4 linked regions of the Leucothrix mucor DSM 2157 genome follow. The protein of the gene in region 2 interacts with the protein of the main gene of each other region in a pairwise test. Links are inferred from orthologs where the notes say so. Each region holds a gene or a part of one and is shown on either strand. Other genes may lie near its edges.

The links.
Region 1: the proteins of secA (region 2) and ybgC interact in binary tests that used the Escherichia coli proteins (3 or more experiments, as listed by UniProt). The link is inferred for Leucothrix mucor DSM 2157 from one-to-one orthologs.
Region 3: the proteins of secA (region 2) and secG interact in binary tests that used the Escherichia coli proteins (3 or more experiments, as listed by UniProt). The link is inferred for Leucothrix mucor DSM 2157 from one-to-one orthologs.
Region 4: the proteins of secA (region 2) and LEUMU_RS0107970 interact in binary tests that used the Escherichia coli proteins (3 or more experiments, as listed by UniProt). The link is inferred for Leucothrix mucor DSM 2157 from one-to-one orthologs.

Annotation. Positions count from the first base shown.
Region 1 is NZ_ATTE01000001.1:152,932-160,155, forward strand. What follows is about bases 2,085-4,959. They hold ybgC (tol-pal system-associated acyl-CoA thioesterase), read left to right. Parts: upstream 2,085-3,236; coding sequence 3,237-3,683; downstream 3,684-4,959. Other genes in these bases: ruvA (Holliday junction branch migration protein RuvA), read left to right, coding at 2,085-2,171; ruvB (Holliday junction branch migration DNA helicase RuvB), read left to right, coding at 2,171-3,181; tolQ (protein TolQ), read left to right, coding at 3,720-4,394; tolR (protein TolR), read left to right, coding at 4,397-4,825; tolA (cell envelope integrity protein TolA), read left to right, coding at 4,822-4,959. Also shown: type IV-A pilus assembly ATPase PilB, read right to left, coding at 1-746; crossover junction endodeoxyribonuclease RuvC, read left to right, coding at 1,019-1,525; more of ruvA, read left to right, coding at 1,566-2,084; more of tolA, read left to right, coding at 4,960-6,315; Tol-Pal system beta propeller repeat protein TolB, read left to right, coding at 6,319-7,224.
Region 2 is NZ_ATTE01000001.1:533,410-540,984, reverse strand. What follows is about bases 1,342-4,567. They hold secA (preprotein translocase subunit SecA), read right to left. Parts: upstream 4,227-4,567; coding sequence 1,542-4,226; downstream 1,342-1,541. Other genes in these bases: LEUMU_RS24295 (M23 family metallopeptidase), read right to left, coding at 4,497-4,567; argJ (bifunctional glutamate N-acetyltransferase/amino-acid acetyltransferase ArgJ), read right to left, coding at 1,342-1,516. In the rest of the region: LEUMU_RS0102365 (polysaccharide deacetylase family protein), read right to left, coding at 1-308; more of argJ, read right to left, coding at 308-1,341; more of LEUMU_RS24295, read right to left, coding at 4,568-5,348; LEUMU_RS0102345 (DciA family protein), read left to right, coding at 5,450-5,863; lpxC (UDP-3-O-acyl-N-acetylglucosamine deacetylase), read right to left, coding at 5,868-6,779; dxs (1-deoxy-D-xylulose-5-phosphate synthase), read right to left, coding at 6,919-7,575. UniProt on the Escherichia coli protein: Required for protein export, interacts with the SecYEG preprotein conducting channel.
Region 3 is NZ_ATTE01000001.1:706,464-713,694, reverse strand. The notes cover bases 1,929-4,810. They hold secG (preprotein translocase subunit SecG), read right to left. Parts: upstream 3,631-4,810; coding sequence 3,226-3,630; downstream 1,929-3,225. Other genes in these bases: tpiA (triose-phosphate isomerase), read right to left, coding at 3,651-4,400; LEUMU_RS24395 (peptidoglycan-binding domain-containing protein), read right to left, coding at 1,929-2,781. Outside these bases: tRNA guanosine(34) transglycosylase Tgt, read left to right, coding at 191-1,306; more of LEUMU_RS24395, read right to left, coding at 1,390-1,928; LEUMU_RS0103060 (molybdopterin molybdotransferase MoeA), read right to left, coding at 5,014-6,288; LEUMU_RS24390 (lipase family protein), read left to right, coding at 6,400-7,231. UniProt on the Escherichia coli protein: Subunit of the protein translocation channel SecYEG. Overexpression of some hybrid proteins has been thought to jam the protein secretion apparatus resulting in cell death; while this may be true it also results in FtsH-mediated degradation of SecY.
Region 4 is NZ_ATTE01000001.1:1,776,194-1,783,424, reverse strand. What follows is about bases 1,390-4,271. They hold LEUMU_RS0107970 (maltoporin), read left to right. Parts: upstream 1,390-2,176; coding sequence 2,177-3,367; downstream 3,368-4,271. Other genes in these bases: LEUMU_RS0107965 (ABC transporter ATP-binding protein), read left to right, coding at 3,373-4,271; LEUMU_RS25145 (alpha-amylase family glycosyl hydrolase), read left to right, coding at 1,390-2,046. Also shown: LEUMU_RS0107980 (LacI family DNA-binding transcriptional regulator), read left to right, coding at 1-310; more of LEUMU_RS25145, read left to right, coding at 394-1,389; more of LEUMU_RS0107965, read left to right, coding at 4,272-4,482; maltose/maltodextrin ABC transporter substrate-binding protein MalE, read left to right, coding at 4,530-5,738; maltose ABC transporter permease MalF, read left to right, coding at 5,805-7,231.

The sequences.
Region 1 (7,224 bases), 380 kb from region 2 along the record:
AGCTCGGCCATGACCTTAATACGAGAGGTCATTTTTCGGGCGATGCCTTTAGGTGGCATGCTCACCACCTGCAAAATGCCATCAATTCGAAAGCGTACTCTTAGAATTTTTTCATAAGGCTCAATGTGAATATCGGACACGCCTTTTTTAATCGCGTGAATCAGCAGGTCGTTAACGAACTTGATAACGTCAACGCCTTCATTGTCCTCTTCATCTTCTTTCTTTTCTAAGGCCTTGGTTTCGATAACCAAGTCCTGACTATGTGCTTGCGAGGTGATCGCCATGCCCGACGTCATGGCATCGCCAGAGTCAGAGCCGTAAATAATTTTTTGTAATTTAGAGTATTCAACCAACACTGGCTCAGGAACCAGTTTGGTGGTGACTTTGATATCACCGAGCTCAAAACTGTAATGCGGATCTGCCACCGCAATAATCAGTGCGCTACCAATCGTGAATAACGGTATCGCCTGCAGTTTGCGCATCATATCTTCAGGAATAAGCTCCTTCATCTGGATACTGATATTAATCGCATCCAGGTCGACAAGGCTCATACCAAACTGATTACTACACGCGATGGCCATATCCATTGGGTCAACCAGCTGGCGCTCCAGCAAGTGACTAACAATGGGTTTTTTACGATCAGACGCGTCGCGCATCGCCTTAATAGCGGCGTCACGCTTCAGTTTGCCATCGCTGACAAACGTCTGAAGTATTGTCGGTAGTGTAATTTCAGTGCTTACAGACATGATTTTATAAGGTCATTTTATAGTTATTTTTTAAGACTCTCAGCAGACATGCTACGACGATTTATTGAATGCACAAAGGCTCGTCGGACAGTCGGTTGTGTGTTGATTGATCATCTTGTAAGTGGTCATTATGCTAATTGCCAAGGATACGTAAACTGAACGGAGCGTAATCGGATCCATCAGAATTAGCAGTGGCGACGTAAAATAACGGTCTTCTCTCAGCTATGTTATGATCTCGAAAACAGCATAAAACAGAGATCTAAACTATAATAATGAGCACGATACGCATCATCGGGATTGACCCCGGTTCACGCATTACCGGCATTGGGGTGATTGATAGCGATGGCCGACACAGCAAGCACGTCTACAGCACGTGTGTGCGCATGGGGAAGCAGACGTTTCCTGAACGGCTGGGGATGATTTACCAAGCTATTACTGAAGTGATTCAATGCTACCAGCCTCAACAAATGTCGATTGAGGATGTGTTCTTATCCAACAACCCTTCCTCTGCACTTAAACTCGGTCAGGCACGTGGCGCGGCAATCTGCGCTGGCGTGGTTAATGGCTTGGTAGTGCATGAATATAGCGCTCGCGAAGTGAAGCAATCAGTCGTTGGGCGGGGTAATGCAGATAAAGAACAGGTACAGCATATGGTTAAAATCCTACTAAACCTATCTGGGCGATTACAAATTGATACTTCCGATGCCTTGGCAGTTGCCATCAGTCATGCGCACATCGGTCCTTACAAAAGCAAGATTGCACAGGCTGCCATAAAATGATACCTATGCAGTTTACAATCAAAAATAACGAGATACCTGCATGATTGGAATGCTCCGCGGTAAGTTGATTTATCGGCAAGCGCCGGATTTAATGGTTGATGTGCATGGTGTTGGCTATGAGGTGCAAGCCTCAATGACGACATTTTATGATCTGCCGGAATTGAATCAGGAAGTCACGCTGCACACGCATTTTATCGTGCGCGAAGACGCCCAAATTTTGTATGCATTCAGTTCGGTAGTAGAACGTGAATTGTTCCGCACTCTATTAAAAGTCAACGGTGTTGGCCCTAAGATGGCTTTGGCAATTGTTTCCGGTATGACCGTAAATGAATTTGCTGAGCGAGTGCGCGCTGGTGATGTGGCTGGTCTGACGCGCTTACCGGGCGTTGGCAAGAAAACAGCAGAACGCCTGATTATCGAAATGCGTGACCGTTTACCAAAAGCCGATGCGAATGCAGCTGCAGACTCTAAACCAATGACCGAGCGCTTGCCGTTACCGGTTGATTTGGAAGAAGAGGCAGAGAATGCTTTATTGGCGCTCGGTTATAAACCCACAGAAGCGAGCCGAATGATTAGTCGTCAAGCGGGGCAGGGCTTGAGTGTCGAAGTAATGATTCGTAATGCCTTGAAGGATTCCTTGTCGTGATGGATGACGATCGCGTCATATCGCCGGTTGCCGGACTGGATGAGCTAATAACGGAAGAAAAAATCCGTCCGCAGCGCCTATCTGACTACATTGGTCAGCCAGTCGTGCGTGAGCAAATGGAAATCTTTATTCCTGCGGCCAGAGCACGCGGTGAAGCGCTTGATCATGTACTGATTTTCGGTCCGCCAGGTTTAGGGAAAACAACCTTATCTCATATTATTGCCAACGAATTAGGTGCTAATTTACGCTCAACCTCCGGCCCTGTCTTGGAAAAAGCAGGTGATTTAGCGGCGTTGCTAACCAACCTTGAGCCGCATGATGTGCTGTTCGTTGATGAGATTCACCGTTTAAGTCCGGTGGTTGAAGAAATTCTCTATCCAGCCATGGAAGATTTTCAGTTGGATATCATGATTGGTGAGGGGCCAGCTGCACGTTCAATCAAACTGGACTTACCACCATTCACGTTGATCGGAGCGACTACGCGCGCTGGTCTGTTAACCTCGCCATTACGTGACCGGTTTGGTATTGTACAACGGCTGGAATTCTACAATGTGCCAGACCTTCAATACATCGTGTCACGCGCCGCAGGCATCTTGGGTGTGGATATTGATGAAGGTGGGGCTTATGAAGTGGCTCGGCGCGCGCGTGGAACACCGCGAATCGCCAATCGCTTGCTTAGGCGTGTGCGGGACTATGCCCAAGTTAAAGCGGATGGACGGATTACCGCAGAGATTGCCGATTTGGCGTTGAATATGTTAAACGTCGATCAGCAGGGCTTCGATCATATGGATCGGCGACTGCTATTGGCTGTGTTAGAAAAGTTTGAAGGTGGGCCGGTTGGTATTGATAATATTGCCGCTGCCATCGGAGAGGAGCGGGGAACTATTGAGGACGTTTTAGAGCCTTACCTCATCCAGCAGGGCTACTTAATGCGTACTCCACGTGGGCGAATGGCAACCCGGATGGCATGGGATCATTTTTCATTGGCTATGCCGGATAGTAAAGCGTAAACGAGTGTAAATCTGCTGTGTGATCCCCACTAAACGATGATAATCTGGAGATGTTGTGCCACAAACTAAGATAAATTCCGAACTATTTGTTCTGCCCGTCCGTGTTTATTATGAAGATACCGACGCCGGCGGCGTGGTTTATCACGCAAATTACCTGAATTTTTTTGAGCGTTGCCGTACCGAATGGTTGCGTCATTTAGGCTATGAGCAAGATGAGTTGCGGGTTGAGTCTCAAACCTTGTTTGTGGTGCGCTCGGTAAATGTAGAATATTTGAAGCCAGCGCTGTTTAACCAGCAACTTATGGTAACGGCTGAGGTCATAGATCTGGGCGGAAGTAGTGTGACAATGAAACAGAAAGTGTTGCATGGCCGCAGTTCCGGTGAGGTAGATTTACTCGCACAAGCTAGTGTCGGCTTGGTGTGTATTGATACGGACAAATTTAAACCAAAACGAATTCCTGATGTCATCAGGGAGTCTTTATTATCCACAGACGCTAACTAACATCAGCGCTCAAAAAATACCAAGGGGAAACTTTGAATGTCATTTGATCATTCAATTCTGTCATTAATTTTAGAAGCCAGCATCATCGTGCAAGTGGTGATGGGGCTATTGCTATTGGTCTCGCTGATCTCGTGGATGATTATCTTCGTAAAAACCAGTCAGATTAGTCGGGCGAGACGCGAGCAGGAGCGCTTTGAAAAGCGGTTCTGGAGCGGTATCTCACTGGATAAGCTGTATGACGATCTGTCTGCCAAGGCGGCCAAGAGCGGTTTAGAGTCGATGTTCTTTGGTGGCTACCACGAATATCAACGTGCGCATCGTGCTAACAGTGCCATGCCTCAGGTGGTTGGTGCGCAGCGTGCGATGCGAGTTGCTGAATCACGTGAGTTGGAAAAGTTAGAAAAGAATCTTTCATTTCTGGCAACGGTAGGCTCAACCAGCCCTTATGTAGGTCTGTTTGGAACGGTTTGGGGGATCATGAATTCCTTCTTATCCCTAGGTCAGATGCAGCAAGCATCATTAGCGGTTGTTGCTCCTGGTATTGCTGAAGCCTTGATTGCAACGGCAATGGGTTTGTTTGCGGCAATTCCTGCGGTAATCGCTTACAACCGCTTTAGTGATGGCGTTGATCGTGTTGCAGCTAACTATGAAAACTTCCGTGAAGAGTTCACGACCTTGCTTGAGCGCCATGGCAAGCAGGCTGGAGTCTAAGTATGTCTCGTCGTAGCCAGCGTGGTCGTCGCTCTATGGCCGATATGAATGTTGTCCCGTATATCGACGTTATGTTGGTATTGCTGGTGATATTTATGGTGACAGCTCCCATGATGCAAACGGGTGTTGAATTAAATCTGCCGAATGCAGAAACCACGCCTTTGGTGAATAACTCGGGAAATGCTGCACTGATTATTTCAGTCGATGCGTCTGGTCAATATTTTGTTGATGACAGTGACGGCATGAATCTTGAGGTGTTGACCGAGCGATTAGGCACAGAGCTGCAAAATCAGGCTAACCGTCCCGTTTATTTGCGTGCTGATCGTGAAGTGGCTTATGGCTTCCTGATGCAGGCGATGGCTGTGGCACAGCAAGCGGGTGCGAAGAATATCGGCCTGATGGCTGATCCGGACGCTTTAGAAAGCAAATGATGAATGCGTTGATCCGTCATCCTATTGCATTTTTTCTGGCCGTGCTGCTGCACGTGCTGGTCGCCTTGCTATTTGTGGTTAGTTTTGACTGGCACCAGATTGGCGCTAGCTCAAATGAAAAAACGCCGGTAAATGTGTTGTTTATTCAGCCTGAAAGTTTGCCCGCTGTCGTGGAGCCGGTTGAGCAGTCAACAGATGCCGAAACACCGGTTGAAGCTGCTGAGCAGGGGGTAACCGCGGAAGCTGAATCCAAGCAGCTTGCAGAAGAAGCTCAGGCTGCGGCGGAGCAAGCTGAAGCGGAGGCTCGCCAAGAGCAGGAGCAGGCAGAACAAGCGGCGGAGGTGCTTAGGCAAGAGCAGGCTGACAAAGCAGAAGCTGCTGAGCAGGAAGCCGCACAAGCACGTCAGGAGCAAGAACAAGCAGCGCAAGCCGCAGAGGCAAAGCGCCAAGAACAAATTGAAAAAGCAGCGGCAGCGAAGGCGCTCGTTGAGGCCAAGCAAAAAGCAGAGGCTGAGGCTGAACAGCAACGTTTAGCCGAACAACGTGCAGAAGCGGCGGCGGAAGCAAGGCGTCAGCAAGAGCTAGCGGCTGCCAAAGCACGTGCTGAGGCCATTAAAAAGCGCGAAGAGGAAGCAGCAGCCGCTAAATTAGCGCAAGAAAAAGCCGAAGCTGAACGTCAGGCTGAAGCCGCTCGTGCTAAACAACAGCGTGAAGAGCAGGCGAGAATTGCGGAGCAGAAAGCCGCTGAAGCGCGTCGTATTGCTGAGGAAGAGCGCAAGCAAGCGGAAGCAGAGCGTGCACGCCAGCAGCGGGCTGCCGAGCTTGAGCGTCAGCGCTTAGAAAAGGAAAAAGCAGATCAGGCATTGATCGCTAAGCGACGTGCTGAGTTTGAAGCTAAAAAAGCAGAAGAAGCTCGTCAGAAGCAAGAGGCTGAGCGTCGGGCGAAAGCAGAACAAGCTAGGCAGCTTGCTGAAAAGAAGCGCCAACAAGAGGAAGCTAAGCGAGCAGCCGAAGCGCGTAAAGCACAAGCATTAGCTGAAAAGCGTCGTCAAGAAGCTGAAGCGAAGCGGGCAGAGGCGGCATTGAAGCAGGCTGAAGCCAATCGTGTTGCTAAAGCCGAGGCTGAGCGAAAGCGGGTTGAAGCGGTTCAACGTCAGGCAGAAGAGCGTAGACGTGCTGAAGCGGCTGCAAGACAGCAACAAGAGCAAGCACAAGCTCAGGCGCGCCGGGTTGCAGCTAGCCAATGGGGCTCACAGATCGAGCAGCATGTTAAACGCAACTGGAATCCGCCACCTGGCTCTCGGGGCCAGCAGGCAAAAATTCGGGTAGAGATTAGCTATAGCGGCTTCGTGAAAGGGCGCATCCAGTTTATTCAATGCTCCGACCCGGGCTTTTGTGCTTCAATCGAAGATGCCTTCAGACGTGCGGAGCCTTTGCCGGCACCAAGCCGCAATGATCTGGATAGAACACTATTGATTACGATGGATTAACTTATGAAAATTAATAACCTGATTCGTAGCTTTGTTTTGCTGTTAACGCTAGCCTTCGCAGGTTCGGCATGGGCAGATTTAGAGTTGAGAATTTCAAAAACCAGCGATCGGGGAATCCCCATCGTAATTGCGCCGATGCCGGGTGGCGCGCATGCCATTATTGAGGCGGATTTAAACCGCAGCGGGCGGTTTCAGATTGTTAGCTCCAGTCGTGCCACGAATATGGCAACATTTGGAGCCGCTGTTGAGCCTGCGCGCTTAAAGATGTTGGGCGCGGCGTTTTTAGTCCGTGGTCGACGCACTGAGGCAGGTTTGGATATTGAGATTATCTCTACAGTGACTGGTCAACGAGACTCCAGTTATCGGATAGGTAATTTGGCTAATCAGCGTAGACTTGCGCACAAGGCTGCCGATAAGATATTTGAGTACCTAGTTAAATTGAAAGGTGCGTTTGATACGCGCTTGGTGTACGTCACGGTTGAAGGTCGAGCAGTTGAGCAGCGAGTTTATCGACTCTATGTGGCGGATGCCGATGGCTATAATCCGAAAGTCGTATTAACATCGCGCAAACCCGTGATGTCGCCAAGTTGGTCTTACGATGGCAGTCAAATTGCTTATGTGTCATTTGAGCGTGGGACGCCAGCAATCTATACACAAAATATTTTTACCGGTGAGAAGCGTATGGTCTCATCGCGGCGTGGTATTAACGGTGCTCCGTCTTGGTCGCCAAATGGTCAGCAACTTGCTTTGAGTTTATCTGTCGATGGTAACCCTGAGCTATACGTGCTGACCTTGGCTAATGGCGCTTTTAAGCGTTTGACCAATTCACGTGCAATTGATACTGAGCCAAATTGGACGCAGGACGGGCGTTCGATTATATTTACATCTGACCGTGGTGGTCGCCCTCAG
Region 2 (7,575 bases):
TGAAAAGACTGGCACTGAGCACTATCAGGATTGGTCTTGCAGTCATTGGTGTATAAACGGCAATCCACCTTATTTCCAAGCACAAAGAAAGTCCCTTGGATATTCTCGCGCTTCAACACATCCAGTACTTTAGGCGTGACATCCGCCACGCCATCATCAAAGCTTAGCGTGACCTTTTTCTTTTCCATTGGGCATTGGTACTTGGCACGCACTTCCGCACAATTTGGTGCGGCAGCCTGTGCAGATGATACTGATACCAACATCATCAACAATCCCGAAATCATTAATCCTACTACTGAACGCCCCATTAGCTACGGTACTCCGCATTAATCGTCACATAATCATGAGACAAATCCGAAGTCCAAACCGCAGTTGATGCATCACCATCATTCAGTACGATGCGGATGGTGATTTCTTCTTTATCCATTTCGATCTGACCTTTGGCTTCTGTATAGCTATCCACTGGCTGACCGCCTTCCAATAACTGAGTGTCGCCCAACCATAAAGACAGTTTCTCAACGGCTAAGCGCTTAATTGGGCTACGACCAATCGCCGCAACAATACGACCCCAGTTCGGGTCACTCGCAAACAATGCAGTCTTCACTAACGGCGAGCGAGCTACAGTAAAGGCAATGGCTCGCGCCGTTTCCATGTCAGGAGCCGATTCAACCTGCAGAGTTACAAACTTAGTTGCGCCCTCTGCATCGCGGATAATCGCCTGAGCCAGAAACTGACACACATCATTCAACGCTTGCTGAAGTTCGCCCATATTGGCTTCATTAACCACTGCACCAGAGTGACCGGTTGCCATCAGCAATAACGCGTCATTGGTAGACGTATCACCATCAACGGTAATTGAGTTAAATGACAGGCCAACGGATTGCTTCAACATGGATTGCAGCAAAGATTGCTCAACCTTAGCGTCGGTTGCAATGTAAGACAGCATGGTCGCCATATTAGGCTCGATCATGCCTGCACCCTTGGCAATACCCGTCAGCGTCACTAGCTTGCCATCAATGGTTAGCTGCTTGCTGATCGCTTTCGGCAGAGTATCCGTGGTCATAATGGCTTTCGCCGCTGCAAACCAGCTCTTCTCGTCCAAAGCAGCTAGCGCCTTAGGGAAAGTATCCAAAAACGGCTGTACTGGTAATTGCTGACCAATAACGCCGGTAGAGAATGGCAATACTTGCTCAACATTCACACCAGTGATTTCTGCCAAGCCTGCACACACTTTACGTGCATTATCTAAGCCCTGCTGGCCAGTACCTGCATTGGCATTACCGGAGTTTACGACCACATAACGCGGCGTTTGCTTTGCCAAAAACTCGCGGCAAAGCAGCACTGGCGCTGCGCAAAAAAGATTTTGTGTAAATACGCCTGCCACAGAGCTGCCTTCGGCAATCTCCATGACTAACAAATCTTCACGATTTTTATAACGAATGCCCGCTTGCTGAGTTGCCAAACGAATGCCCGCGATCGGTAGCACATCGCTAACCGGTGTATAGTTAACAGCCATATTTAAAATCCTTTTTGATGATCGCTTATTTCAGGCGTCCATGACATTGTTTAAATTTCTTACCAGAACCACATGGGCAAGGATCGTTACGACCGACTTTAGAGCCGCTCAAATCCACATCACTTTCTGACTCAGGGCCGCCTAAAGCGCTAGACGCTTCTGCATGGGAATATTCCATTGGCGCTGCTTCTGGCTCAGGTGGTGCAACTTGCTGACCTGCATCTTGTGTAATCTGAATTTTCATCAAAAAGCCGATGACTTTCAGCTTGATACGATCCAGCAAATCTTGGAACATTTCGAAGGCTTCGCGCTTGTATTCCTGCTTTGGATTTTTTTGAGCATAGCCACGTAGGCCAACACTCTGACGTAGATAATCCATCGCTGCCAAATGCTCCTTCCACTCTTCATCCAATACGTGCAGCATGACATCACGTTCTAGCTTGCGCATGTTTTCACTGCCAATCAGGTCTTCTTTCTGCTTCAGAACCTTCTCAGCTGCTTCCTGAATGCGTTCACGTAGTGGCTCTTCATGCAGTGAATCATCTTTATCCAACCATGTCTGAATTTCTAAATCCAGATCGAACTCTTCTTTCAGCGTTGCAGTCAGACCCGGAATATCCCATTGCTCATCCAAGCTTTGAGGTGGAACGAAACGGCTAATAACCGAATCAAGCACATCAAAGCGAATAGACTCAATAGACTCCTGAACATCTTCACCTTCCAGCAACTCAGAACGCTGCTGATAAACCACTTTACGTTGGTCATTGGCAACATCATCGTATTCCAGCAGGTTTTTACGAATATCGAAGTTGTGCCCTTCAACTTTACGCTGTGCGTTCTCGATCGACTTGGAAACAATCTTAGCTTCAATCGCCTGACCTTTTTCCATACCCAAGCGCTGCATAATGCTTTTCACGCGCTCAGAGGCAAAGATACGCATCAAGCTATCTTCCAGAGACAAGAAGAAACGTGAGGAACCCGGATCACCCTGACGACCAGCACGACCACGTAACTGATTATCTACACGACGCGATTCATGGCGCTCAGTACCGATAATGTGCAAACCACCGGCTGCAACGACCGTGTCATGGCGCTTCTGCCAATCTGCTTTCGCTGCTGCAATCGCTGCCGGATCATCACCAACTAATTTAAGCTCAGCTTCTAACGAGCCACCCAGCACGATATCTGTACCACGACCAGCCATATTGGTTGCGATGGTTACCGCGCCAGGCAGACCCGCATTTTCAATGATATGTGCTTCGCGCTCATGCTGCTTCGCATTCAATACTTCGTGAGGGATACCGGCTTTAGTCAATAAAGCAGCCAACACTTCAGAGCTATCGATAGACGCCGTACCCACTAACACTGGTTGCTGGCGCTTCTGAGCATCATGGATTTCTTCTACAATCGCATTGTATTTTTCTTCTTGCGACATGTAGACCAGATCGTTTTCATCTTTACGAGCTGTTGGCTTGTTGGTTGGAATAACTACCACTTCAAGGCCGTAAATCTGTTGTAATTCGAAGGCTTCTGTGTCCGCTGTACCGGTCATACCTGACAGCTTCTTGTACAAACGGAAGTAATTCTGGAAAGTAATCGATGCCATCGTCTGGTTTTCAGGCTTGATCTCAACGCCTTCTTTCGCTTCGATTGCTTGATGCAGACCTTCTGACCAACGACGCCCCGGCATGGTACGGCCAGTGAACTCATCGACAATAACGATTTCGCCATTGCTGATAATGTAGTCAACGTTTAACTGGAACAGCGTATGTGCACGCAAACCCGCATTCAGATGGTGTAGTACCGAGATGCTAGCGCTGTCGAACAGACCTTCATCTTCTGGCAAAACGCCTGCTTCACGTAATAGCTCTTCAGCACGCTCATTACCCGCATCCGTCAGGAATACTTGCTTCGACTTCTCATCAACTAAGTAATCACCAGGTCCTTCTTCATCATCCGGAGCCTGTGGCACTAGATTAGGAACAACTTTATCAATGGCACCGTAAAGGTTCGCCGACTCACTGGAGGGTCCGGAAATGATCAGTGGAGTACGCGCTTCATCGATAAGGATTGAGTCAACCTCATCCACTACCGCATAGCTTAGCGGACGTTGAACGCGCTCTTCTTTATTGAACGCCATATTGTCGCGTAAATAATCGAAGCCGAACTCGTTATTAGTACCGTAAGTGATATCACAAGCATAAGCCGCTTGGCGCTCAGACTGATCCAAACCGCTAACAATAATACCGGTGGTCATGCCTAAGAAACCATATAGTTTCGACATCCACTCAGCATCACGACTCGCTAGGTAGTCATTCACAGTAATAACGTGAACACCCTCACCTGGTAAGGCATTCAGGTAAACCGTTAGTGTTGCTACCAGTGTTTTACCTTCACCCGTGCGCATTTCCGCGATACGGCCATCATTCAGCACCATACCTCCGATTAGCTGTACATCGTAATGGCGCATACCCATTACGCGCTTACCCGCTTCACGCACTGTGGCAAACGCTTCCGGAATCAATGAATCCAGTGCGTCGCCTTTAGCTAGGCGCTCACGAAACTCAACCGTCTTATTTTGTAATTCTGCATCGCTCAGCTTGCTGAAACGCTCCTCGAGCGCATTTACCTGACTAACGAGCTTGGCGTAACCCTTGACCAATCTATCGTTGCGACTACCGAAGAGCTTTCTGGCAACTGATCCTATCATGATATTTATTTTCTCCCCGGTGATACCGGTATTATCTGTTCCTGCACGCAAGCGAGCTAAAGACGTTCATGCCCAGGATATGAACAACTTAATAATGAATAGTGCTTTAAGTAAGTAGATGTGGGGTCATCCCTATGGAATGCAAGGCTGCTAATATTTGTTGTGCGCCCTGGCCCCAGCTACCCGCACTGAATAATCCCCGCAGATTATAGTACAGTTCGTCGGATAAATTCACGCTTAACGCAACCTGTAGACGTTTATTGTTTTTAATTAATACAGGAATGACCGACCGGTCAGAAAAAGCTCCGGATTAATCCGGCGATTATCTTTGATCACTTCAAGGTGCAAGTGAGGCCCGGTAGAGCGGCCGGTACTTCCCACTTTGGCAATGATATCGCCACGAGCCACTTGCTGACCAAGCTTAACGTCTGAAGCATTCAAATGTGCATAGCGACTCATGACGCCATCAGCATGCTCCAATTCAACCACTCGCCCGTAGCCACCTTTTCGCCCACTAAATACCACTTTACCGGCTGCAATACTCATGACAGGCGTGCCTTTCGGTGCAGCAATGTCTAGGCCGCCGTGATATCGGCTAAGCCCACTAAACGGGTCTTTGCGCCGCCCAAACCGTGAGGATACATAACCTTTTTGAACGGGCCATTGTGCAAAGTGACCGGACTCATTGAGCACTCTGGATTTAAGCACTAACTGCATGCGCTCCAATTGATGACTTTGATGCAGCAGGTGAACTTCCAACGCCTGAACCTCTTGATTCAGGTCGGACAACTCCGAAATCGGATTTCGGCCACTACCCGCGCTTAGCGCTAAACCACCTCTAGCCGGTGGCTTGTTAAATGAAAAGACTGTTTTATCCAGTTTCGCCAACTGAATCATGCGCTCAGCAAACGCTTCCAGTCGCGCAGTCTCGCCCTCAAGGTAGGCCAATCTTTTCCGTACCTTTGATAAGTCAGAGCTAGCACCACCTTTGGATACGCTTTGCGCGAAGCGATCATTCGATGTCAGTGAGCTATTTTCCATAACGACGGACAAAGTAACAATCAACAGCGCCATACAGCAGACTGGCAATAAAAAGTGCCACCACACGTTAACGTCGAGCATAACCAGACGCTTACTTTTGGAATTATGAAATTGAAATATCACCTTAAACCCTGACTACAGCACATAGCGCTACCAACCCGAAATCGGTTACACTCGTTAGCATGAAGCAAGCTAACCACCTCCCAAACACCTACCTATACGAAAGCATCAAAAACTTTGATCGGCTGTCACAGTGCGTGCAGCAATATTTGAGAATTGATCCGAAACAGTTCAAGTTATATGTGGTGGCGCGTCAGCAAATTGTGACTGTAGTGGTTGAAAGCTCTATTCTCGCCAATCAACTGCGTTATCAACAAAAAGAAGTGTTGAAGCACATCAATCACACGTTTTTGAGCCAGTTTAAGGAAGTAAAGATTAAGCTAGTGCCCCCGCAAATGACGCCAGTGGTTGTGCCAAAGCCGCGTAAGGAGTTATCTAAGGAAGTGTCGTCCATACTGATGAGCATGGCGGAGGGGTTGGATGATGAAGATCTTAAGGCAAGCTTGCAGCGCATTGCAACGCCACAAGCCCGTTAGTCAATTAAGCGTAGCCTAATTCACCGGCATAACTCACCGAGGATTCTTCCTCAGCTTCAAGCGTTGTCAGCTCCCAAGCATCTGGTTGAGCAATTAACGCATGCAATAATAGATTGTTGATTGCGTGACCTGATTTATAGCCGTGATAAGCACCAATAATGCTATGACCTAAAGTATACAAGTCACCAATAGCATCTAACATTTTGTGTTTCACAAACTCATCTTGGTAGCGCAAGCCGTCTTTATTTAGCACTCGATATTCGTCTAATACGACCGCATTTCCAAGACTGCCCCCCAAGCCCATGTTCTTAGAGCGCAGCATTTCAACATCACGCATAAAGCCAAAGGTTCTCGCGCGGCTGATTTCACGGCTATAGGAAGACTTGGATAAATCGAGTGCCAGCGTTTGTTGTGTAGACTTTACCGCCGGATGATTAAAGTCGATTTCAAAAGAGACTTTAAATCCATCGTAAGGAGTTAACTCAGCCCAACCAGCGTTATTCTCAAAACGAACTGGCTGCTTGATTCGCACAAATTGCTTTGGTGCGCGCTGAGACTCTATCCCCGCTGACTGAATCAAATAGATAAATGGAGCGGCGCTACCGTCCATGATTGGAACTTCGGATGCGGTCAGGTCGATATAAACGTTATCAATTCCTAAACCAGCCAGAGCCGACATTAAGTGCTCAATGGTCGCGACTTTAACGCCATCCTGCACCAGTGTTGTACTCAATACTGTTTCACCAACCGCTTCCGGTGTGCTAACAATATCAACTGGCTCATCCAAGTCTACGCGTCTAAATACAATACCTGTATTTGGTGCGGCCGGACGCAAAGTCAAACCGACTTTTTGTCCCGAGTGTAATCCTATGCCTACCGTGCTAACAGTACGCTCTAATGTTCTTTGTACCAGCATAATTTTTTGCCCCCAGTATCAAACCTTTGTTATTAGTATGGTTGATATCAATTTGGACCAGTTTATTGAAGAAATTCCTAACCCACGCTGAATCTGGGCACCGAGTGCGGATTATCATGCAGTAAAATCAATGTCTTGTCTATAAAGTAGCGACTTTGGCAAATGGTTGAGGTGCAAACCGGCCGTCTGCAAATTCACAAATTTGCTCTACAATACTTTCTGCAGAAAGTCCTATTTCAGCCAACTGTGCTTCTCGTTCTGCATGCTCAACATAAACATCGGGGATTCCAAGATGAAAAACAGGAACTGAAAGACACAAGCGAGACAGCACTTCTGACAATCCACTGCCGGCACCACCCTGAATTGCATTGTCTTCTAACGTTACAATCAAGTCATGTGTGCTTGCCATCTCCTGGATCATGGCTTCATCCATCGGTTTCACGAAGCGCATATTAATGAGTGTGGCATCTAATTTATCAGCGGCATCGGTCGCCATTGTTAGTAATGATCCAAACAGCATGATTGCAATTCGGCTTCCTTGACGCAGCGATTGTGCTTTTCCAATTGGCAAAGCAATCATTTCGGCAGATGGCTCCACGCCAGCGCCTTTGCCTCGGGGGTAACGCACAGCGGTTGGGCCATTTTCAAGGTAAGCGGTATACAGCATCTGGCGACATTCGTTTTCATCGACCGGAGCCATAACGATCATATTTGGAATGCATCGCAAGTATGACAGGTCGTAATTACCGGCATGGGTTGCACCATCCGCCCCAACTAAACCAGCGCGATCAATGGC
Region 3 (7,231 bases), 170 kb from region 2 along the record:
AACATATCGCTGTAACCCCGAAGAAGCGCGAATAATACGTGCCTTAATTATTTCCGTCAAGCGGATTTTTAAAAAAAGTCTTCAAAACTTTTACCACCCTCGCCGCAACCTATATAGCTTTTTGAATTTTAAGGAAATACCTGTAACATGCATTACTCATTTAGTACTCACAGAATTTTTCATGTCTCATTTGAAGTTCAACTTGCTTAAAACTGATAAGCAAAGTCGTCGCGGCCGCCTGACATTTCCACGCGGCACTGTAGAAACCCCCGCCTTTATGCCAGTTGGCACTTATGGCACGGTAAAAGCCATGACACCGGCACAAGTTAAAGACACTGGCGCCGAGATTATTCTTGGCAACACCTTTCACTTAATGTCACGACCCGGCACTGAAATCATTCGTGCGCACGGCGACCTCCATGACTTTATGCAGTGGGATAAGCCTATCCTGACCGACTCCGGTGGATTCCAAGTCTTCTCACTGGCAAAGATGCGCAAGATCACCGAGGAAGGCGCTCACTTTCGCTCACCGGTTAATGGCGACAAGGTGTTACTCACCCCTGAGTACTCAATGCAGATCCAGCGAGACCTCGGATCAGACATTGTAATGATCTTTGATGAGTGTACACCCTACCCTGCTACCTTCGACGAAGCAGAGCAATCCATGTCATTATCACTACGTTGGGCAGCCCGCAGCAAAATCGCTCACGCAGGCAATGAGTCAGCACTCTTTGGTATCGTACAAGGCGGCATGTATGGCGAACTACGCCAAACCTCTGCGGAAGGCCTTAAAGAAATAGGCTTTGATGGCTATGCAATTGGTGGCTTATCGGTGGGTGAGCCAATGGACGAGCGCAATGCCGTACTGGAAGCAACAACACCATTACTTCCTACTGACAAACCACGCTACTTAATGGGCGTTGGTAAGCCTGAAGACATTATTGAATCCGTATTACGTGGCGTTGATATGTTTGACTGCGTTATCCCAACCCGTAATGCACGTAACGGCTTCCTATTTACACGCTTTGGCACCCTGAAAGTCCGCAACGAAAAGCACAAGCTATCAACCGCGCCGATTGATCCAGACTGTAACTGCTATACCTGTCAGAATTTCTCACGCTCATACTTACGCCATCTGGATAAATGCAAAGAGATTTTAGGTGCGCAACTGAATACCATCCACAACCTGCACTACTATCAGGAACTGATGCAAGGCATTCGCAAATCATTAGATGAGGACCGCTTTGAAGAATTCCGCAGCGAGTTTTATGCGCTTCGTGAAAAAGGCGACCCTTTGGAACACTAAGTACGAAAAGCTGATTGATTTACACAAACAAAAAGGCCACTCATCTCTGAGTGGCCTTTTTTATATCAAGAACACATGACGTGTTACATGATACCCATCTTCTCAAGCATCTGAATAGTCAGACCACCTGTTGGAAGATTGTTGTCTTTCTGGTAACGCTCTACAGATAGCAATGTTCCGCGACCGATGCTGCCATCGATAGGACCATTATAGTAACCCGCATCTTTCAGCACTTGCTGAATTTGCTTGTTAGTATCACGAGTCATGTTTGTTTCACACAACACACGCTGCCACTCCAAACGCTCGCTAGATTTCTTAACACGCTTTTCGATGGTGTTATAAACCGCTGGAACGATTGTGCGACGCTCTTCAGCTTCTGCAGAAACATTCTTAACTTTAACAGTCTTGTACTCAGCAGGTACTTTCTCTTCAACAATTGTTGCAGGCTCTTCGATCACTTGCTTCTTAATTGTTGTGAACTCTGCTGGAATTTCTTTCAAGCAAATTCTGTTACCCGTCGCAGTACCTTCACCAGATACTTCGGAATCTCTCCAGATAAACGCAGCATCAGCAACTTTAGTCGTTACTTTAACTGTACTGAATTCTGCTGGTAGTTTTTCACGATCTGCCGCTGAATCACTAACCAAACGGCTAACGGGTACAACGATAGACTCTGCAGGTACTTCAACTTCTTCAACTGTTGAAGGCGCCTTCAAGACAGTCTTCTTAATGGTCTTATAAACAGCAGGGATCTGAACCAGACACATGATATCGCCTGTTGCGTTATCAATACGAGTAATTGGGCCAGTTCCTTTTTTCCAAACGGCCTTAGCTGGCTCTACCATTACCTGCTCTTCGATTACTTCGTACTCAGCTTCCACCAGGACTTTATCCTTGCTGGATGCCTTAACCATTACAGTCTCTTCTGTCTGCTCGTACTGAGCATCAGCGATATTGATCTGCTCTGCTTCTTCCTTAACCAGCACTTCTTTTTCAGTTGTTTCAAACTTAGCAGGAACATAGTACTCGCTGAAACACTGACTAGGCTTAGCAGACTCAAGGTCAACACCATTAGTCACAGCCGCTGCCAATAATGCAGGGCTCGCAGGAATACCACGACGATCTAAACGGGTAACCCACTCAGAACGTGCTGGAGAAACTTCAACTTCTTCCGTTTCAGTACGGTATTTTGCAGGTACTGCTTTCAAGCGAGTGAACGCCTCTTTAACCAGTACTTCTTTTTCTTGAACATCGAACACTGCAGGAACAATTTCAACAGTATTAGTCTCAGGCTTTACCAGCACTTCTTCAGATACTGTTTCGAAAACAGCCGGTACGATAACCTTTGAATAACATTCGCCAGGCTTAGCATCAGGTAAAGTATCAGTTGCATCGACACGGTCTGCCTCAGCTGCGTAAGACATTGGGATTAATAAAGATAGAATAGCCGCTGAGGCATAACTCTTGTTCAGCATTTGGAACTCCTAAAATATACTACCATTTAATATGTAGTGACTGAGTTGGGCACTTAAATGGAACTCGACGGTCCCTGTGATTATTTTCTGTATTCATAGTCAGGCGACTACGACACCCCTTTATAGATTGCCGACAAAGCATAATCCATCCCCGACAAATGGGCAACCTTCTTAACATTGCGATACCGGCCCCTCTGAGGTACACACTATTATTAGGATTATGTCGTGGAGCAGAGGATATAGAATTCAGCAAAACCCAGCCTGAATAACATACAAAAAAGGCCTGATAAAAATCAGGCCTCTTGTTACAACACTCATTAGTGTGACTAACGGTTTGCATAATACTTGGTGCCGATGGCCGGACTCGAACCGGCACAGCCTAGGGCCACCACCCCCTCAAGATGGCGTGTCTACCAATTCCACCACATCGGCACTGATAAAAACTTACTCTTTTGGTGCGACAGGAACATCCGAAGCTGTTTCTGCTGGCGTTGAGGCCGCCGCTGGCACCGGTACATCAGAAGGCGCAGATGGTACTGCTTTTTCTGGTGCTTGACTAGTACTTGTTACGACAGATTCTACAACACTTTGAGTACCACCTTCTGGATGAGCAACCAACCAAGCCAGTAACAAAGAGTTAACAAAGAACACAGTCGCTAAGATAGCTGTTGAACGACTCAGGAAATTACCCGAACCTTGAGAACCGAATACAGACCCGGAAGCGCCACCTCCGCCGCCTCCGCCAAATGCGGCACCAGCATCAGCTCCTTTACCGTGCTGCATTAGCACCAAGCCAATAATTCCAAGGGAGACAACTAACTGCACGATCAATAAAATGTTATAGAGCATAATAATTAAGTTTTTCTAAGTTAAGCCGCCCGGCAAATCGCCAGGAAGTCATCTGCATTCAATGATGCGCCACCAATCAGGCCGCCATCAATATCCGACATTGCCAGCAGTTCAGCGGCATTACCGGGATTCATACTACCACCGTAAACAATCTGAACAGTATCCGCGATTGCCTTATCGTATGTCGCCAGCAGCGCTCTAATAGCCGCATGCACATCTTGTGCCTGCTCTGGCGTAGCCGTTCTTCCGGTACCAATTGCCCAAACCGGCTCATACGCAATCACGGCCGCTGCAAACGCAGCAATACCGTGCTGATCAATTACTGCCTGAATCTGACGAGACACTACGGACTCGGTCACACCCTGATCACGCTCTTCTAGTGTTTCACCAACACATAGCACCGGAATAATACCCGAGTCGCTTAGCACTTTAAACTTGACCGCAACATCGGCATCCGCCTCATTATATAGACTACGACGCTCCGAGTGACCGACTAAGCCATACTGGCAACCGAATTCACTCAACATACTGGCACTGATCTCTCCGGTATATGCTCCCTTTGCATGGGCAGCTACATTTTGTGAGCCAACCATAACGCGTTGATCACTTAAAATATCAGCAACCATCGGTATGTATATATAAGGAGGACATACTGCAACGGATAAAGACTCTGTTTCCGGCAAACCAGCAACAATACCTTTAAGTAACTCAGTGATACTCTCACCAGAGCCATTCAACTTCCAATTACCTGCAATCAATGTCTTACGCATTAGCTGCTCCTGTTGAAGTGCCACGTTTAACACAATCGCGGAAGGTTAAACTGACTGACACGATAAATCAAATATTTCCAGCTGAATTCGCTCAAAAACTGTTTTTTTAAAATAATCAAAAAAAATTAAAAAAAGACTTTACGAAAATAAAGTTTGTGAGTATTCTACGGCCCTTCAAGAAATCTTGCAGTTGGAGAAGTGGCCGAGTGGCTGAAGGCGCTCCCCTGCTAAGGGAGTATATGGTTTATCCCGTATCGAGGGTTCGAATCCCTCCTTCTCCGCCATTGCAATGTTCCTTGAAATGATTAATAAAGTTTTTGAAAATTAGTTGTTGACATGATCTTTCAAAACCTTCATTATTCGCCGCCTTGAAAGCACGCACTGGTAGCTCAGTTGGATAGAGTATCTGGCTACGAACCAGAGGGTCGGGAGTTCGAATCTCTCCCAGTGCGCCACTTATTCAATGATTTAGGGAGTCTTCGGACTCCCTTTTTCATGTCTGTAATAAATAGAATCTCACCTGTTTCTACACCCCACAAAAAAAGCCCTGCCAATTACTCAGGACTATTTTCATATTTTTACACCTTAAGCCTCCTTTCTCTTGATCAACTTATTAAAGATCGAAAAAGCTAAACGGCAAATATTCTAATATATCCCCTTTTTTTACCGCTGACCCTTCCCGCGCAATCGCAAACCCGTCACCCCAACTTGCTGAAGTCAGTACTCCTGAACTTTGATTTGGGAAAGATTGCAGTGCTAAACCACCCACATCATCATGTTGAAGCCTTACACGAAGGTATTCCTGACGCCTTACGGTGTAGTTCAAATCGAATGCTGCTGGCACTTTAAAGCCCTGAATGCACTTAAATGGCATGCCTTGCATTGCCTGAATAAACGGGCGACCCAAAATACATGTCGTTGCAAACACCGAAACCGGATTTCCTGGCATTCCCAGAAAAGGTACGCTGCGTCCTGCAGAATTAATCTGGCCAAATGCTAATGGCTTCCCTGGTTTAATGCTAATGCTCCAAAGGTCCAACTGGCCGAGCGATTCAACGGCCGCTTTAACATGATCTTCCTCACCAACTGATACGCCACCGCTAGTCATTACCAAGTCAGCTTGCGATGCCGCCTGCGATAATGCCTCGATAGTACCTTCTAATGTATCGGTCACAATTCCTAAATTAATTACCTCACAACCCATCCGCTGCAACATAGCAACCAAGGTAAAGCGATTAGAGTTATAAATCTGACCTACTCCTAAAGGCTCGCCCGGCTCACGAAGTTCATCGCCAGTGAAGAACACAGCAACCCGTAACTTCTTAAAAACTTTTACTTTAGTAACACCAACAGATGCTAATAAACCCAAATCTTGCGGAGCAAGGCGATGCCCAACACTCAAGATTTCATCGTTCTCTCGAATATCTTCGCCAGCATCGCGTACATTCTCACCGACTTTGACGGTACCGCTGATAGTAATGGACACCTCCGAATCTACTTCATGGACCGTACAGACCTCCTGCATCACCACCGCATCCGCACCATCCGGCAGCGGTGCACCAGTAAAAATCCTCGCAACGGTTCGAACTTCCAAATATTCCCCCACACTACCCGCAGGAATACGCTGACTGACTCTAAACGACTTAGTCGGCTCAGTAATTAAATCTGCAGCCCGAAGTGCGTAACCATCCATGGAGCTATTGGCAAGTGGTGGCACGTTAATTGTTGAGAATACAGGCTCAGCTAATACTCTAAGTAGACTATCTGAGACACTCACCCACTCAGCTTCGGTAACTGACTTAACTTGTTCGCTTAGACGCTGCAAAGCCTCATCAACCGGAATTAGTCTCGCTCCAAACTTTGGATCATCACAACTGACCACAGCCATACTTGCCTCTTTAAATAAATTACTTACTAATGAACACCTGAGTAGCTAACTATTACATGCACGCGTTCGAACTGAAAAATTAGTCTAAAAAATACCGGATACTGTAGACTTATGACTTTTATAGTATCCATTCAGATAACAATGAGCAAAGCCACTTTAACGGATGTCGCGCCAGCGGTAAAAAAAGGGATGCAGACAGTTGATGATCTGTTAATCCGCTCTAAAAACACCGCATCGATCACCAGCCTGAAGCCTTTAGCCCGCTCGCTACTCTTTGCTGAGCTATCGATGATTGCCTACCTGCCTGAAGATGAAGTCAGAAAAGCCGCTGAACAACTCAATTTCCATACGGTCTTGTATTACGACTTTGATGGCTCTCAGGCCTACTCCTTTATTAATGAGTATGACCATGTTATCGCCTGTCGTGGAACCGAGCCTTCTGAGTGGAATGATTTGCGTGCAGATTTAGATGCCGCAACGGCTGTCGCTGAAACTATCGGACGTGTTCATCGTGGATTTAAGCGTGAGGTAGACGACATCTGGCCTGTGCTGGAAGGCAGCTTACTGAGTAATGACAAAACACTTTGGTTTACCGGACACTCACTCGGCGGAGCGATGGCCACCATTTGTGCCGGACGCTGCATGTTGTCACATATAAAGTCTAACCCTGCACAAATCTATACCTTTGGCAGCCCAAGAGTTGGCAACAAGCGCTACATTAACTTCGTTAAAGTGGATCATATTCGCTGGGTTAACAATAACGATATCGTTACGCGCGTTCCACCGGCTTGGTTGGGTTACCGACATACCGGTCAGGAGCACTATCTGAATGCCAATGGACGGCTAAAACAACTCAATTTGATTGAACGCAGGAAAGATGCCTGGAATGGATTTATCAGCGGCTTGAAAAATCGTTCGATTGATCATTTTGAAGATCACTTGA
Region 4 (7,231 bases), 1.2 Mb from region 2 along the record:
AGGCCTTGAAATTCTCACTAAGAAAAATCGGCCTACCGCAATACTTTGCATGAGTGATCGTCTGGCTATTGGTCTCATGAAAGCGGCGCATAAGCTTGGCATTAAAATCCCGGATGACCTTTCAATTATCGGCTTTGATGATATCGAAGCAGCTGCCTCCTGCACACCGCCACTGACTACTATTGAACAACTAGGATATGAGAAAGGTCAGCTTGCTGCAGAATTAGCAATAAGTGACGAACCGCCGGAAAGCATCGAGCTGCCAGCCAAACTTGTCATTCGTCAATCTACTAAATCTCCTAGAAGTTAATTCTTTTGAAAATTACTTGATCGATAAAGTTATTGCTGTTAAATTTTATCTTAATCGATAAAGTAACACTTACAGGAGGGGAAATGACTTTACAAAGTACAACTACGGAAAGTAGCTGGTGGCGTGGTGCTGTTATTTATCAGATCTACCCAAGAAGCTTTGCAGATAGTAACCATGATGGCATTGGAGATATCAATGGCATCATCGACAAGCTTGATTACATATCAGAGCTTGGTGTTGACGGGATATGGTTATCACCATTCTTTACCTCTCCTATGAAAGACTTTGGTTACGACATCTCAAATTATCGCGATGTTGATCCAATGTTTGGTTCTTTGTCAGACTTCGATAGCCTGATCAAAAAAGCACACTCTCTGAACCTCAAAGTTATGATTGACCAGGTGATTAGTCACACTTCTGACCAGCACCCTTGGTTTGGCGAGTCACGTAAAGATAATAGTAATGACAAAGCAGACTGGTACGTCTGGGCAGAGCCACAATCAGACGGTACGCCACCTAATAACTGGCTGTCAGTATTTGGCGGATCAGCATGGTCATGGGAGCCAGCACGTAAACAGTTCTATTTACACAACTTCCTGGATAGTCAGCCCGATCTAAACTTTCACAATCCTGTCGTGGTAAATCAAGTGCTTGATGATATGCGCTTTTGGCTGGAGCGTGGCGTTGATGGCTTCCGCCTGGATACCGCAAACTTCTACTTCCACGATGACGAGTTACGTAACAATCCACCGCGCCCTAAAGATGTTGCAGCAGGTGGTGATATGTCAAATGATGTGAATCTCTACAGCATGCAGTCGCATGTCTATGACAAATCACGACCGGAAAATATTGAGTTTTTAAAGAAACTACGCTCGCTAATGAATGAGTACCCAAACCGCACTACGGTCGGCGAAATCGGTGATGATAACTCACTTAAGTTAATGGCTGAGTACACTTCTGGCGGCGACAAGCTCCATATGGCCTACACCTTTGATTTGCTCGCTCATGACTCTGGTGCGGAGTACATTGAATCCGTTGTTGACTCCGTTGAGTCCATGATTGGTGATGGTTGGCCGTGTTGGGCAATGAGCAATCATGACGTTATGCGGGTCGCTACGCGCTGGGCCGAAGGCGATCATCAGCAAGACCTTGTACGGCTACTGCACGCCATACTATTCAGCCTAAGAGGCAGCGTTTGCCTTTATCAAGGTGAGGAGCTTGGTCTACCGGAAGCGGACGTCCCCTTTGAAAAATTACAAGACCCTTATGGCATCACTTTTTGGCCGGAGTTCAAAGGGCGCGATGGCTGCAGAACCCCTATGCCATGGAACTCAACGGATAATCACGCAGGCTTTTCACAGGAAATACCCTGGCTCCCTGTTCCATCAGAGCACATGGACTTAACCGTTGCACATCAGCAACAAGACTTAGGCTCAACGCTGAACCACTGCAAAGCATTACTGGCTTGGCGACAGCAAAATCGGACATTAGTACAAGGTGACATCAAAAGGCTCGAGGCCCCGGAAGGTGTATTAGCATTTCATCGGTTTATGGACGAACACAGAGTTACCTTGGTCTTTAATTTAAGTAATCAGACAAAGCTTATTGGGGAAGAATTACTCCAGCAATGGGGAGTAAAAGATCACTCATCAAGTTTGGCAGTTCTCGCTTTTGATGGCGCTTGGTTGGAAAGCGATGGAGACAATAATTGGGCTAACTTTTCTCAGTTAACTTAAACGATACAGTATTTTTTATGATTATTAACTTAAACGATACAGTTGATAATCGATAGTATAGGCATGCAACATCTGTTCATGTCTTCAATGTAAAACCCCAGTATTCATATTGGGTGAGGAGGAGAAATAAATGACTTTATTATTACGCCGTATCGGCATACTGCTAGCGGTTAGCACTGCAGTTAGCACCGTACACGCCGCAGACGATAATCTTGAGTTCCATGGATACTTACGCTCAGGCATTGGCTCAAATAGCGAAGGTGGTGATCAAGCTTGTTTTAAGCTTGATGGCGCTGCTGCTAAATACCGCCTGGGTAACGAGTGCGAAACTTATGGTGAGCTTTCTTTCGGTAAAAAAGTCTGGAAAAACGATGATGGAGCCTATTTTAATGTCAGCACACGCCTCGCTTTTTCTGTAGACCAAGCGCAAGACTGGGAGGAAGCAGACCCAGCCTTTCGTGAAGCCTATGTCGAAGCTGGCAACCTTTTTGGTGGTGTTCTTGAGGGTGCAAATTTCTGGGTTGGTAAACGTTTCTACAACCGTCAGGATGCTCATATCAATGACTTCTACTTCTGGGATAATTCTGGCCCGGGGGCTGGAGTTGAAAATATAGATGTCGGCGTGGGTAAGCTCTCTTATGCCATGCGTCGAAACACTTCAGACGATGACCGTGCAGTGACCAGTCATGATTTCAAACTCAGTGGTATCAAAACTAACAAAAACGGCTCTTTGGACGTAGGCGTTAACCTATTACGATCCGATGAAAGTCAGGATGATTTCGAAGGAACAAATGGCAAGCAGTTCCACTTGATGCACACACAAAGCAATGTACTAGGAGGATTTAACAAGCTAGCAGTTCAATATGGGGATGGCTCAGGAGTGGGCTTAAATCCATATCCTAATGATAGTGCAGACAGCGACGACAAAGTGCTGCGTGTCACCGAGCAAATGGTTTGGCAGAAAGGTGAAAAGTTCTCAGGTATGGCAGAAGCGGTTTACCAAAAAGTAGAAGATGGCGATACCTGGATGTCTGTCGGCTTGCGTCCAACTTTACATATTAACAAGCACTTCGGGGTGGGCTTGGAGTTAGGTCATGATCGCGTTAAAGATAAAGATGGTGAAGTGCGCTCTTTGAACAAGATCACCCTGGCACCATACCTTTCGCCTACTGCAAACTTTTGGTCCAGACCTCAACTTCGAGCTTTTGTCACCTATGCTGATTGGGATGATGCGGCACAAGCTAAAGGGGTTGCCAACGGTGTCTTCGGGACCGATACCCATGGCATGAGTTATGGTTTTCAATTGGAATCTTGGTGGTAAAAATAATGGCCCAAGTCACTTTACGAAACGTTTGTAAATCATTCGGCGACATAGAAACCATTCACAATGTTGATCTTGACATTGAAAAAGGTGATCTCTGTGTTTTTGTCGGACCTTCAGGCTGTGGTAAATCAACAATTCTGCGTTTGATAGCAGGTCTTGAGGAAATTACCAGTGGCGATCTAAGCATGGGAGGTCGGCGAGTCAATGACTTACCACCCGCTGAGCGAAGCATCTCGATGGTCTTTCAATCGTACGCACTCTACCCTCACATGAACGTCTTTCGCAACATGGCGTTTGGTCTGAAGATTGCAAAAAAGCAAACTGCTGAAATCAATGAAAAGGTGAACTGGGCTTCAAATATTCTGGGGTTGAATTCTTACTTAGATGCCAAACCAAAGTCACTCTCTGGTGGTCAACGCCAGAGAGTGGCAATTGGCCGGGCGATTGTACGCAATCCGGATTTATTTTTGTTTGATGAACCACTTTCTAACCTCGACGCAGCGCTACGCGTACAGACTCGGATGGAAATAGCCCAGCTTCACCGCAAGCTAGGTTCAACCATGGTCTATGTTACACATGATCAGGTGGAGGCAATGACGTTGGCAACACGCATGGTAGTGTTGCGTGCTGGTCGTATAGAGCAAGTAGGCAAACCGATGGATTTATTCCGACGCCCTTGCAACAAGTTTGTCGCAGGATTCATAGGCTCTCCTAAGATGAACTTCTTAGCTGTAACATTAATGAGTGCCAGCGGAACGGAGGCGGTGGTACGCGATCAGGATGGAACCATTCACCATGTTTCGGTCGATGCATCCCAGCTTTCATTGGGGATAAAAATTACTTTAGGTGTGCGCCCTGAACGTTTGGATTTGGTTGAAGCAGCTGACGACAACACCATTAAAGGAACCGTTCTGATGGTTGAACGTCTCGGTGACCAAACACTCATTCATATAGAAACCAGCTCATCAATTGATCACTGCATTGCACGCTTACCTGCAGAGTGCAAAGTTGAGCTTGGCGATACCGTATACCTCAAGGCTAAAAGCCACCATTACCACTTATTTGATAGTGACGAACAGGCTTGTCATCGCTTGCTGGCAGACGAAACCTAAGCTGATACAAACCGTTCAACTCATAATAATCATTGGAGGAAATCAATATGATTAAACTTAAGAAAATAGCAACAGCCATCGCACTTTGTTCAGTCGTGTCAGCTTCAAGCACGTCTTATGCTTTCGATGAAGGAAAACTCCTTATCTGGGTAAACGGAGATAAAGGTTACAATGGTATTCAGGCAGTGGGAGACGCATTTACCAAAGAAACCGGCATCGAAGTAAAAGTGGAGCATCCTGAAGATGTCACCGCAAAATTTCAGCAAGCTGCCAGTGCAGGTAAAGGCCCGGATATATTTATCTTTGCACATGATCGAATCGGTGAATGGAACGGAAGTGGCTTGCTAGCGAGCATCAATCCTAGCAAAGAAATTAAAGCGTCCATCAACCAAAAAGGCTGGGATGCCTTCACTATTGGTGACAAGGTATTCGGCTACCCAATCTCTTTTGAAGCGGTAGGTTTGATTTACAACAAAGACTTAGTAGAGACACCACCAAAGACCTTTGCTGAAGTACGTGAGCTTGATAAACAGCTCATGAAAGATGGCAAAAAAGCGATCCTTTGGGACTATAACAACACCTACTTCACATGGGGAATGCTAGCGGCGGAAGGTGGCTATGTTTTTAAGAAATCTCACAGTGGTTATGATACCAGTGATATAGGTGTGAATAGTGAAGGCGCTATTAGTGGAGCGACAGAGTTATCTCAGTTAATTAAAGATGGTGTCATGCCTAAAAGCGCTAACTACGCGGATATGGAAGCCGGTGTAAATCAGGGAAAAGTTGCCATGATGATCAATGGTCCATGGGCTTGGTCTAATCTGAAGAAGAGCGGTATTAACTTCGGTGTTGCGCCTATACCGGCCGTCAAAGAGCAGCTTGGTAAACCATTCATTGGTGTTCTTGGAGCGATGCTGAATCGTGCAAGTCCTAACAAAGAGCTCGCTGTTGAATTCTTAGAAAACTCCCTACTCACAGTCGATGGACTAACCACTGTTGATAATGACGTTGCCTTGGGTACGCCAGCCAATAAAGCATTCTTTGAAAAGCTCTCCAGCAATGAAAATATCGTCGCAACCATGAGGAATGTAGAGCTCGGTGAACCAATGCCCAATATTCCTGAAATGGGTAAGTTCTGGTCCTCAATGGAATCCGCTCTGCAAAACCTGACACAGGGCCGCCAAAGCGCCAAAGAGGCGATGGATCAAGCCGCCAAACGTATTGGTACTTCCGCTGAAAAAACTGCGAAGAAGTAACTACTTAACCCCTACTTTGTGGCAGGTGCTTCTTGCCTGCCACGCTTTTTAGGAGCAATACTCTAAATGAGCAGCGTCCATCCCTTCCCTACACAACACCACGTGCCGTTCAGCAAACACCTTTTAAAGTGGTCTGCTCTACTCATTAGCAGTTTAATATTGCTATACATCGTATCGATCATATACCTGACAGGCTATACCGTACTGGCGTTTATAACGCTGGTAGTATGCTGCCTGACGCTATTTATCTATATCCATAAACCAATGACTGCCTATCGGTATTTATGGCCAGGATTAATAGGCATAGCTGTGTTTGTTATTTACCCGCTGATACATACCATCAATATGGGACTGACGAACTTCAGCTCTAGCAATCTTTTAGAGTATGAGCGCGCAAAACAGTATTTTTTAGACGAAACTTATACCTCCGGCGATAAGCAACTCGCGTTTACACTGCACAAGCACCGTGATGGCTACCAACTGAAGCTAAGTAATGAAGATAAAGTCTATACCTCGACTCCTATTGATTTAGGCGAGGCTCAGCACATTACATTGAGTGAAGCAGATGAAAATTCGTCGCATACTCTGGGTGATGCTATCCCGATGGGACAAGTCATCAAACTGCGTGAATCGATTAAAAAGCTCAATTTAGCCCTGCCCAATGGTCAGCAACTTGGCATGCAAGGTTTACGTCGTTTCGCCCTAAGCAGTCCGCTGTACAAAGTCTCTGAAGGCGAGACACTGATAAACATGCAAACCAACACCATCATTACACCTAATTTTGATACTGGTTTTTTTGAAGATGAGAACAAACAACAATTAACACCCGGTTTTAAAGTCTCAATCGGCTTAGGTAACTATTTTCGGATATTTGGCAGTGCTGACTTTCAAAAGCCCTTCTTAAAGATCTTTCTGTGGACCGTCGTGTTTTCCGCGTTGACCGTATTATTCACACTGGTAATTGGGGTATTACTTGCTGTGCTGCTTAACTGGGAAGCCCTTCGGTTTCGTACACTCTACCGCACACTATTATTCCTGCCTTATGCTGTGCCCGGATTCATCTCAATTCTGGTTTTCAAAGGACTCTTCAATGAGAACTTTGGGGAAATAAACCTCATTTTAAACAGCTTGTTTGATATTAGTCCGGGCTGGTTTAGTGACCCGGCACTGGCCAAAGTTATGTTGATCCTGGTGAATACTTGGTTGGGGTACCCTTACATCATGATTCTTTGTACGGGATTATTGAAGTCGATCTCAAGTGAAATCTATGAAGCAACGGCTATCGAAGGATGCAGTCCACTCAGGAATTTCTGGAGCATCACACTACCACTGATTATAAAACCGCTATCACCACTGCTGGTCGCATCATTCGCGTTTAACTTTAACAACTTTGTACTGATTTCACTGTTAACTGGGGGCCGTCCAGACTTTCTGGACTCACAAGTACCTGCAGGAACAACTGATTTATTAGTGACTTACACTTACCGCATCGC